One region of the Streptomyces sp. MB09-01 genome, then DNA from elsewhere that is predicted to be linked to it. Evidence: riboswitches for the same ligand, from Rfam matches in the RefSeq annotation. Region 1 holds a riboswitch; the other holds the start of a gene.
What was found. A riboswitch is a leader RNA that binds a small molecule or an ion and turns the genes downstream of it on or off. The one in region 1 is predicted to bind guanidine.
Positions count from the first base shown of each region.

Region 1 (3,975 bases):
CGCGGTCCTTGAAGAAGTAGAGCGAGCAGATCACCCCGTTGGTGACCATGTCGTTCACCAGGATCCGCTGGCCGCCCCGCCAGGCCCGCTCCACCCAGGCGTAGTAGGTCTGCTGGTGGGTGGCGGAGTCATGGGCCGGCCAGTCGCGGAACGCCGGCCAGCCGTTGGGGTCGTGCCGGCCGTCACCGCCCTTGGTGATCATGTCGAAGAGGGCGAGGACGCCGTTCGGATAGTGCTCCGGGCAGTCCTTGAGGGCGTCCGTCACCCCCGCCGTGGAGAAGACCTTCCCGCAGACCAGCCGGCCGCCGAAGCCCTCGTCGGACATCAGGTGGACGTGCCCGTCGACGTATCCGCGGACCCGGCCCTGGGCGTCGGTCCCGGTGAACGGCTCCCCGGTGACGTTGACCTGCGAGTCCGGCGCCGGGCGCGCCACGGGCTCCCACCACTGCGGTCCCGCCGACGCGCCGGCGGCCGCGGGGCCGAGTACCAGGGTGACCATCGCGAGGACCAGGCCGGCTAACAGGTAGCGGCTCCGTCCGAAGGCTCTTCGTCGGTTCATCGCCATCCCTCCCATCCCTTTCACGAAGCGTTCATGACACTGCGGAGATGGTCTGCGGTCGCCGGCCCGCGCGATGCGGGAGCCGGGCTCAACCCGAGTGGTGCTGCACCGGTCCCGCCGCATGGGCGCGGACCAGGGCCACGTACTCCGCCGCCAGGCGGTGGCAGTCGCCGGGCCACCGCGCGGAGACGTAGTTGGCGTCCTTGACGGCGAAGCCGCGTCCGGGCCGGGCGGCGGTGTCGCGGACGGGCAGCGGCGGGCCGGCGAGGAAGTGGCGCGGATCGGCGAGCGCCGCGGTGACCTCCTGCTGCACGGTGGTGCTGTACGTGCGGTAGTAGCGCCCCAGCCAGAACCGCGTGAGGTTCCAGCCCGTCAGCTCCAGCAGGGACGTCAGGGCCGTCGTCCGCCGGCCGTGGAGGACCGAGCGCCCGGTGGCGGGATCCACGGCCCGGGCGGCGAGCAGTACGCCGTGGCAGACGGCCCCCACCGGCAGGCCCTGAGTGAAGATCCGGGCGAACAGCCGCTGGGCGGTGGCGTCCTCGAGCAGCGTCCGCATGCCGGTGGCGTGGCCACCGGGCACGAAGAGGCCCGTGATCTCGGCCGGGTCGACATCCGCGTACGAGCAGGGGGCGAGGAAATGGGGGTCCTCGGTGAGGCGCCGGTAGGCGGCCAGCTCGGCGCGGCGGGTCATCAGCCAGGGCGACAGCCAGGAGAAGCCGAGGTCCGTGAGCCTGGGGTCGGCGAGCGCGACCTTCCCGCCGGGGGTTGCGAACCGCACCTCGAAGCCGGCGTCCCGCAATGCGGCCCACGGCACCGCCGCCTCGGTCGGGTCGTAGTCGCCTGCGGGGAGCAGGAAGAGAATCACGGCGTACTCCTCTGAGCGGTGGTGATCAGGGCAGCACGCTTCCCCCGGCTTCCCTGGATTTTCCGGATTGCCCGGCATCCCGGCGCCCCGGGGGACCCTGATCCCCTCGGTGTCCGAAGGCCGACCTTAGGAGCGGCCCGCGGCCCCGTCATTCACTCCGGCGGCCAATGCGTTGACTTCCGAACCCGCCCCCCCCGCGCTCGTCCCACGGCGGCGGACGGTATTGACGGGGGTGATGTGCCCGCATTGACTGGCGGCCGTGTCCACCACCGGGTCGCCCTCCGTCACCGCGTCGTACGCCCTCGCCGTCCTGAGTGCGACGGCAGAGGGCAGCGGCGGGCCGTCCGGTTCCTGGGCCCTGCCCACGGAGCGGCTGGAGTACGGCGAGATGCGCGCCCTGTGGGACGAGGTGCTCCACGCCCGGAATGCCGGCCCGCACACCGGGCTCCTGGTGGGCGACCGGATCCGGCCCGAAGGCCTGCACATCCTGGGCCACCTCGTCCTCACCTCCGCCAGCCTCGCGGACGCCGCGCAGGCGGCCGAGCGCTACCACCCCCTGGTGAGCCAGGCGGGCACGGTGACCCTGCACCGTCGCGGCGGCGTCGGCCGGATCTGCTACCGGCCGACGGTCGGCCCGGCCGCCATGCACCCCCAGCAGGTGGAGGCGGTCGTCAGCAGCATGGTGCGGGCGGCCCGCTGGATCACCGGCGACGACTGGGCGCCCCTGGCCGCGTCGTTCGCCCACCCCCGCGCGGGCTCGGCCGAGCCCTACGCCCGGGTCCTCGGCTGCCCCGTCACCTTCGACGCCCCGGAGAACGCGATCACGGTCGCCGACGAGGACCTCGACAGGCGCCGCCCCCTCTACGATCCGACGCTCAACGCCCTGCACCGGGCTTACGCCGACCGGCTCCTGCACCAGCTGTCCGCCGCCACGGCGGTGACCGTGGCCGAGCGCGTACGGCAGTGGCTGGAACAGGCCGCGCTCGAGGACGCGGGTCCCGAAGGCCCTGCCAAGGAACTCAACCTCAGCGTCCGAACCCTGCGCAGGGCCCTGTACGCGGAGGGCACGTCATGGCGCGCGCTCCTCGACGCTGCCCGTCATGGTCGGGCGAGGTGGTTGCTGGAGACGACGGTCTTGCCGTTGGATCGGATCGGCTTGCTTGTGGGGCTGAGTGGTGCGACGGCTCTGGTTCGGGCGTTCACCCGGTGGGAGGGCATGCCGCCGGGGGCGTACCGCAGTCGGTTTCGGCCCGGGTCCGGCGGGTGAGGAACTTCACCGTGGGGCAAGGCCCCGGGCCGGCCGTCACCGTTGCTAGATTGTCCGGCGGTCGGATTCCTGGCCCCGGACGAGATGCGCCGTACCCGGTTACGCACGACGACGCGTGAGGTGCTGCACGAGCAGTGCCGTCCGTTGTCCGCACCCGGGCAGCGTTCTCGTCGAGCCAGATGGGCCGAATCCATGACCGTGCCACTTACCCGCAGCCTGTACCGGACGACCGCGCATGCCGTCGGCGGCCGCACCGGATCCGTCCGCACGGACGACGGCCGGCTGGACGTGCGCCTGGCCCCGCCGCGCAAGAAGGTGCCCGGCACCACCAATCCCGAGCAGTTGTTCGCGGCCGGTTTTGCGGCCTGTTTCACCTCCGCGTTTGCGGAGGTCGCCGCCGAGTTCGGGGCGGATGCCTCCGCCGCGCGCGTGGCCTGTGAAGTGGAGCTCGGCACCACGGACACGGCTGCGGGTTACGGACTTGCGGTGGTCCTCACGGTGAGTTTGCCGGGGTGGCGGGCGGTGGACCTTCAGCCTTTGCTGGAGCGGGCGGACGCGGTCTGTCCGTACTCGCAGGCGGTGCGGGGCAATGTGCCGTTGATGCTTGTGGCTGTGGATGATCTTGCCGTTGATGGCCGGGTCTGAGCCGGTGTCGGTGGGTGGTGTGCCGGTGCCGGTGCCCGGGTACGGTGCGTGGTTGCGGCGCGGTATCAGCCGCAACGGCGGACCTGTTGTCGAGGACCGTGAAGTGGTGTGGTTGCAGGCGGGGTTGTATTACGCCGACAGTCGGGGTTTTGCCGGGACGACGTCCGTCGACGGCTCGCAGGTGCGTTTCCACCACCTCAGGGGCGAGCCCGGTGAGGATGTGGGCGTTTTCCGGTGGGAGGGTGTCAACCTGGTCGAGCGGGGCACCAACGCGGATGGCAGTACCTTCCTGGAGATCTGGACTCCGCTGTCCGGCGCAGCCGGTGCCGCCGGTTCCTGGTCCGGCCCGGACCACCAGGTGGTGCGCGTCGGCCGGCACGTGGTGCACGTCGATTCCGATGCGGGGACGTACTGGCGGCTGTGACCTCCCGCTGGTGACCTCCCAGGTGTGGCCTCCCGGCGGTGGCTTCCCGCCTATGGCCTGCCGCCGGTGACCTGCCGCCTGTGGCTTCCCGTGTGGCCTCCCGCGTGTGGCTTCCCGGCGGTGGTCCTGCGGTGGCCGCCATGAGCGGCGATGCCGGCTTCACACCTGCTGGAGCGGCGCGGGTCCGATGGCGCGGGGTGTTAGGGCGATGTCCA
Region 1 is NZ_JARAYQ010000088.1:26,174-30,148, forward strand. Features, by position in the region: gene PV721_RS19865 (hypothetical protein) at 1-499, opposite strand, end outside; gene PV721_RS19870 (type 1 glutamine amidotransferase domain-containing protein) at 648-1,424, opposite strand; gene PV721_RS19875 (AraC family transcriptional regulator) at 1,684-2,691, shown strand; guanidine-III (ykkC-III) riboswitch at 2,748-2,809, shown strand; gene PV721_RS19880 (Ohr family peroxiredoxin) at 2,884-3,336, shown strand; gene PV721_RS19885 (hypothetical protein) at 3,323-3,760, shown strand.

Region 2 (3,975 bases), on a different contig from region 1:
CTGGCCCAGCTCGGGGACATCGCCGACGAGCACCGCGGCGCGCACTTCTTCTGCGCGGCCGCCCTCGCCCTCCCCGACGGCACGGAACGCGTCGTCGAGGGCCGCCTCCTGGGCACCCTCCGCCACGCCCCGTCCGGCACGGGCGGCTTCGGCTACGACCCGATCCTCCAGCCCCTGGGCGAATCCCGAACCTGCGCGGAACTCACCCCGGCGGAAAAGAACGCCATCTCCCACCGGGGCCAGGCCTTCCGCGCCCTCGTCCCGGTGGTCCGAGAACTCCTGGGCTGACGCGCGACACGCCGAAGGCCCCGTACGCAACCGGTACGGGGCCTTCGGCGTTGACGTGCGGTTGGGGGGACTCGAACCCCCACGGGTTTTACCCCACTGGGACCTAAACCCAGCGTGACTGCCAATTCCACCACAACCGCGACATGTCGCCCCATTCAGACATTGAGTCCGACCGGGCTGCGCTCAGTCTAAGGGGAGGGCGGGAGCCTTGGCGTGAGGGTTTCGGCACCACGTGTCCGTCAACGAGTGGCAGTTGGGGCGCGGGCCCCATGCGGAAAGCGGAGCGGCCCGCGCCGGGTCGGTGCGCCGCTGTGGTGGGCGCGGGTGGGTCAGATGCCCAGGTCCTTGATGATCTTGGCTACGTGGCCCGTGGCCTTGACGTTGTAGAAGGCGTGCTCGACCTTGCCCGCCTCATCGACGACCACCGTGGAGCGGATGACTCCGGTGACCGTCTTGCCGTACAGCTTCTTCTCGCCGTACGCGCCGTACGCCGCCAGGGTTTCCTTCTCCGGGTCGCTGACCAGGGTGACCTTCAGGCTTTCCTGCTCGCGGAACTTCGCCAGCTTCTCCGGCTTGTCCGGGGAGACGCCGATGACGTCGTAGCCGGCCGTGGCCAGGACGGCCAGGTTGTCCGTGAAGTCGCAGGCCTGCTTCGTGCAGCCCGGCGTCAGCGCGGACGGGTAGAAGTACACGATCACCTTGCGGCCCTTGTGGTCGGCGAGCGAGACCTCGTTGCCGTCCGCGTCGGGCAGGGTGAAGGCGGGGGCGGTGTCGCCCGGCTGGAGTCGCTCGCTCATCTGGACAGTCTCCTCAAGAGGGGATCGGTACGTCTCGAGACTAAGCTGACAGACTGTTCACCGGGGACTACCCCCCACCGGACCACGACGACGGAGGCAGCGCGGTGCCTGAAGCCAGGACTCCCGCACAGATCGAGGCGGACATCGTCCGCCGCCGCGAGCAGCTCGCCGAGACGCTCGACGAGATCGGCGTGCGCGTGCACCCGAAGACGATCATCGGGGATGCACGGGCCCGGGTCGCCTCGACCGTCGACCACACGGCCGGGCGGGCCTTCGTCACGGTGAACCGCATCGTGACGGACCTGCGGGACGGCCTGCGCAACGAAGACGGGACTCCGCGCCCCGAGCGGATCGTGCCGGTCGCCCTGCTCGCGGTGGGTGTCGTCGGTGTGCTTGTCCTGTCGGCACGACGCAGGCGCGCGTGACCCTGAGCGGCACGGGGCGGGCGCGGGCAGGTAGGTTCGGATCGTGAGCGAGAACACCACCCACGACAAGCTGCCCATCCGCATGCTGCACGACCGCGTGCTCGTGAAGTCCGACCTGCCGGAGGGCGAGCGCCGCTCGGGCGGCGGCATCCTGATTCCGGCGACGGCCGCGGTGGGCAAGCGGCTGGCCTGGGCCGAGGTGGTCGCGGTCGGGCAGAACGTACGGACGGTCGAGCCCGGGGACCGGGTCCTGTACGACCCCGAGGACCGCGCCGAGGTCGAGGTGCGGGGCGCGACGTACGTGCTGATGCGCGAGCGGGACCTGCACGCCGTGGCCGCGGAGCGGCTGGAGGGGTCGGAGGACTCCACCGGCCTGTACCTGTGAGCGTGCGCGCGCTCCCGAGCTGAGTCGAGGAAGGGCTGGTGGCCTTGGTCACCGGCCCTTTTCGCTGCCTTTTGCTACGGTGGAGGAGAACCCGACGAGACGCGCCGTACCGGGTACGACAAGACGACGCACCCCGTATCGCTCGATGTCTCGGAGGTGCCGTCATGGCCTGGGTTCTTCTTGTCGTCGCCGGTGTGATCGAAGTCGGCTGGTCGATCGGCATGAAATTCACCGAAGGCTTCACCCGGCTCTGGCCCAGCGTGTTCACGGGCGCCGGGATCGTCGCGAGCATGGTGCTGCTGTCCTACGCCGCGAAGACCCTGCCCATCGGTACCGCGTACGGGGTGTGGGTGGGCATCGGCGCCGCCGGCGCGGCCGTGCTCGGTATGGCGGTGCTGGGCGAGCCCGTCACCGCCTCCCGGATCTTCTTCATCTGTCTGCTGCTGGTCGCCGTGGTGGGGCTGAAGGTGACCTCCGGTCACTGACCGCCCGCGTCGGCGGTCATTCGAGGAACGCCGACGGTGGAGGGCGCTGGCCGTCGGCCGGCCCGCCGTCGGCGCCCTGGGTGCCCGTCGTCCCCTGGGTGCCCTGGGTGGTGCCGCCGTCGTCCTGACCGCCCTGCGTCTGGCCGCCGTTGTTCTGGCCCCCGTTGTTCTGACCGCCCTGGTCCTGGCCGCCGTTGTTCTGGCCGCCGTTGTCCTGTCCCCCCTGGTTCTGGCCGCCGTTGTTCCGACCCCCTTGGTTCTGGCCGCCGTTGTCGCGGCCGCCGTTGTCCTGTCCGCCCGTGGGCCGGGTCGGCCGTAGCGGCGGCGTGGGCGTGAGCTCGTCGTCCGGCGTCTGCTGCGGAGGGTTGGATTCCGGGGAGGGCGGCGGGGGCTGCGCCCCGCCCGGCTGGAGTTCCAGGTCGAAGTCGACGGGGTCGGTGCCCTCCAGGGCGGTCTTCGTGTAGGCGGCCCAGATCCGGGCCGGGTAGCCGCCGCCGCCGATACGGGGCTCGCCGAGGGCGCCGTAGAGCGACTGCAGGGTTCCGGTGTCCGGGTCCTGGCCCATCATCGAGACGACCGTGACGAGGTTCGGGGTGTAGGCCGCGAACCAGGCCGAGCGGTCCAGTTCCCCGGTGCCGGTCTTGCCGGCGGCCGGATGGCCGGCGGCGAGGGCCGCCGTACCGGTGCCGTTGTCCACGACGCTGACCAGCATGGAGGTGGTGGTGTCGGCGGCTTCGCGGCCGATGGCCTGGGCGGGGGTGCGCTCGGGCAGGCCGATCGTGTCGCCGCCCTTGGTGATCTTCTCCAGGAAGGTGTACGGGGTGCGGCGGCCGTGGTCGGCGAGGGTCGCGTAGGCCTGGGCCATGTCGAGGACGCTGGCCTGCATCGTGCCGAGCGCCATGGCGGGGCCCGGAACGAAGTTGGGGGTGTCCTCGGGGATGCCGAGGTCGATGGCGGTCCGCTTGACCTTGCCGGTGCCGACGTCGACGACCATCTGGGCGTACACGGCGTTGACGGAGAGGTCGGTGGCGGTGTTGACGGTGATGTTCCCGTACGAGACCTGGCCCTCGTTCTCGGGGTTGAAGCGGATCCGGCCGCCGACGACCGGGCGCCTGTTGTCGCCGTTGTACACGGTGTTCGGGGTGATCCGGCGGCCGTCCTGGGTGCGGGAGCCGTTCTCGACGGCCGAGGCGAAGACGAACGGCTTGAAGGTGGAGGCGACCTGGTAGTCGTGCCGGGTCGCGTTGTTGACGTACTGCTTGGTGTAGTCGATGCCGCCGTACATGGCGACGACCTTGCCGGTGGCCGGGTCGATGGAGACCCCGCCGGCGCGCACCAGCCGGTCCGCCTTGCGCGTTTCGGGGTCGAGCTTGCCGACCATCTGTTCGTCGACGGCGGCGACGAAGGCGTTCTGGCGGCGCTTGTCGATGGTGGAGGTGATCCGGTAGCCGCCCTCGGCGAGGGTCTTGTCGTCGAGGATCTTGTTCTCGACGATGTAGTCCTTGATCGCCTCCACCAGGTAGCCGCGCTGGCCGGACAGGCCCGCGGCCGCGCGGACCTTGCCGGGCTCGGGGAACTGCGTCGTGGCGCGCTCG
Region 2 is NZ_JARAYQ010000139.1:100-4,074, reverse strand. Features, by position in the region: gene rdgB (RdgB/HAM1 family non-canonical purine NTP pyrophosphatase) at 1-288, shown strand, start outside; tRNA gene PV721_RS26090 (tRNA-Leu) at 345-428, opposite strand; gene bcp (thioredoxin-dependent thiol peroxidase) at 618-1,085, opposite strand; gene PV721_RS26080 (DUF3618 domain-containing protein) at 1,190-1,510, shown strand; gene PV721_RS26075 (GroES family chaperonin) at 1,554-1,895, shown strand; guanidine-III (ykkC-III) riboswitch at 1,959-2,028, shown strand; gene PV721_RS26070 (DMT family transporter) at 2,060-2,380, shown strand; partial or broken gene PV721_RS26065 (transglycosylase domain-containing protein) at 2,397-3,975, opposite strand, start outside.
Region 2: it holds a riboswitch for guanidine, as region 1 does, so the genes downstream of both, PV721_RS26070 (DMT family transporter) here and PV721_RS19880 (Ohr family peroxiredoxin) in region 1, are expected to answer to the same signal.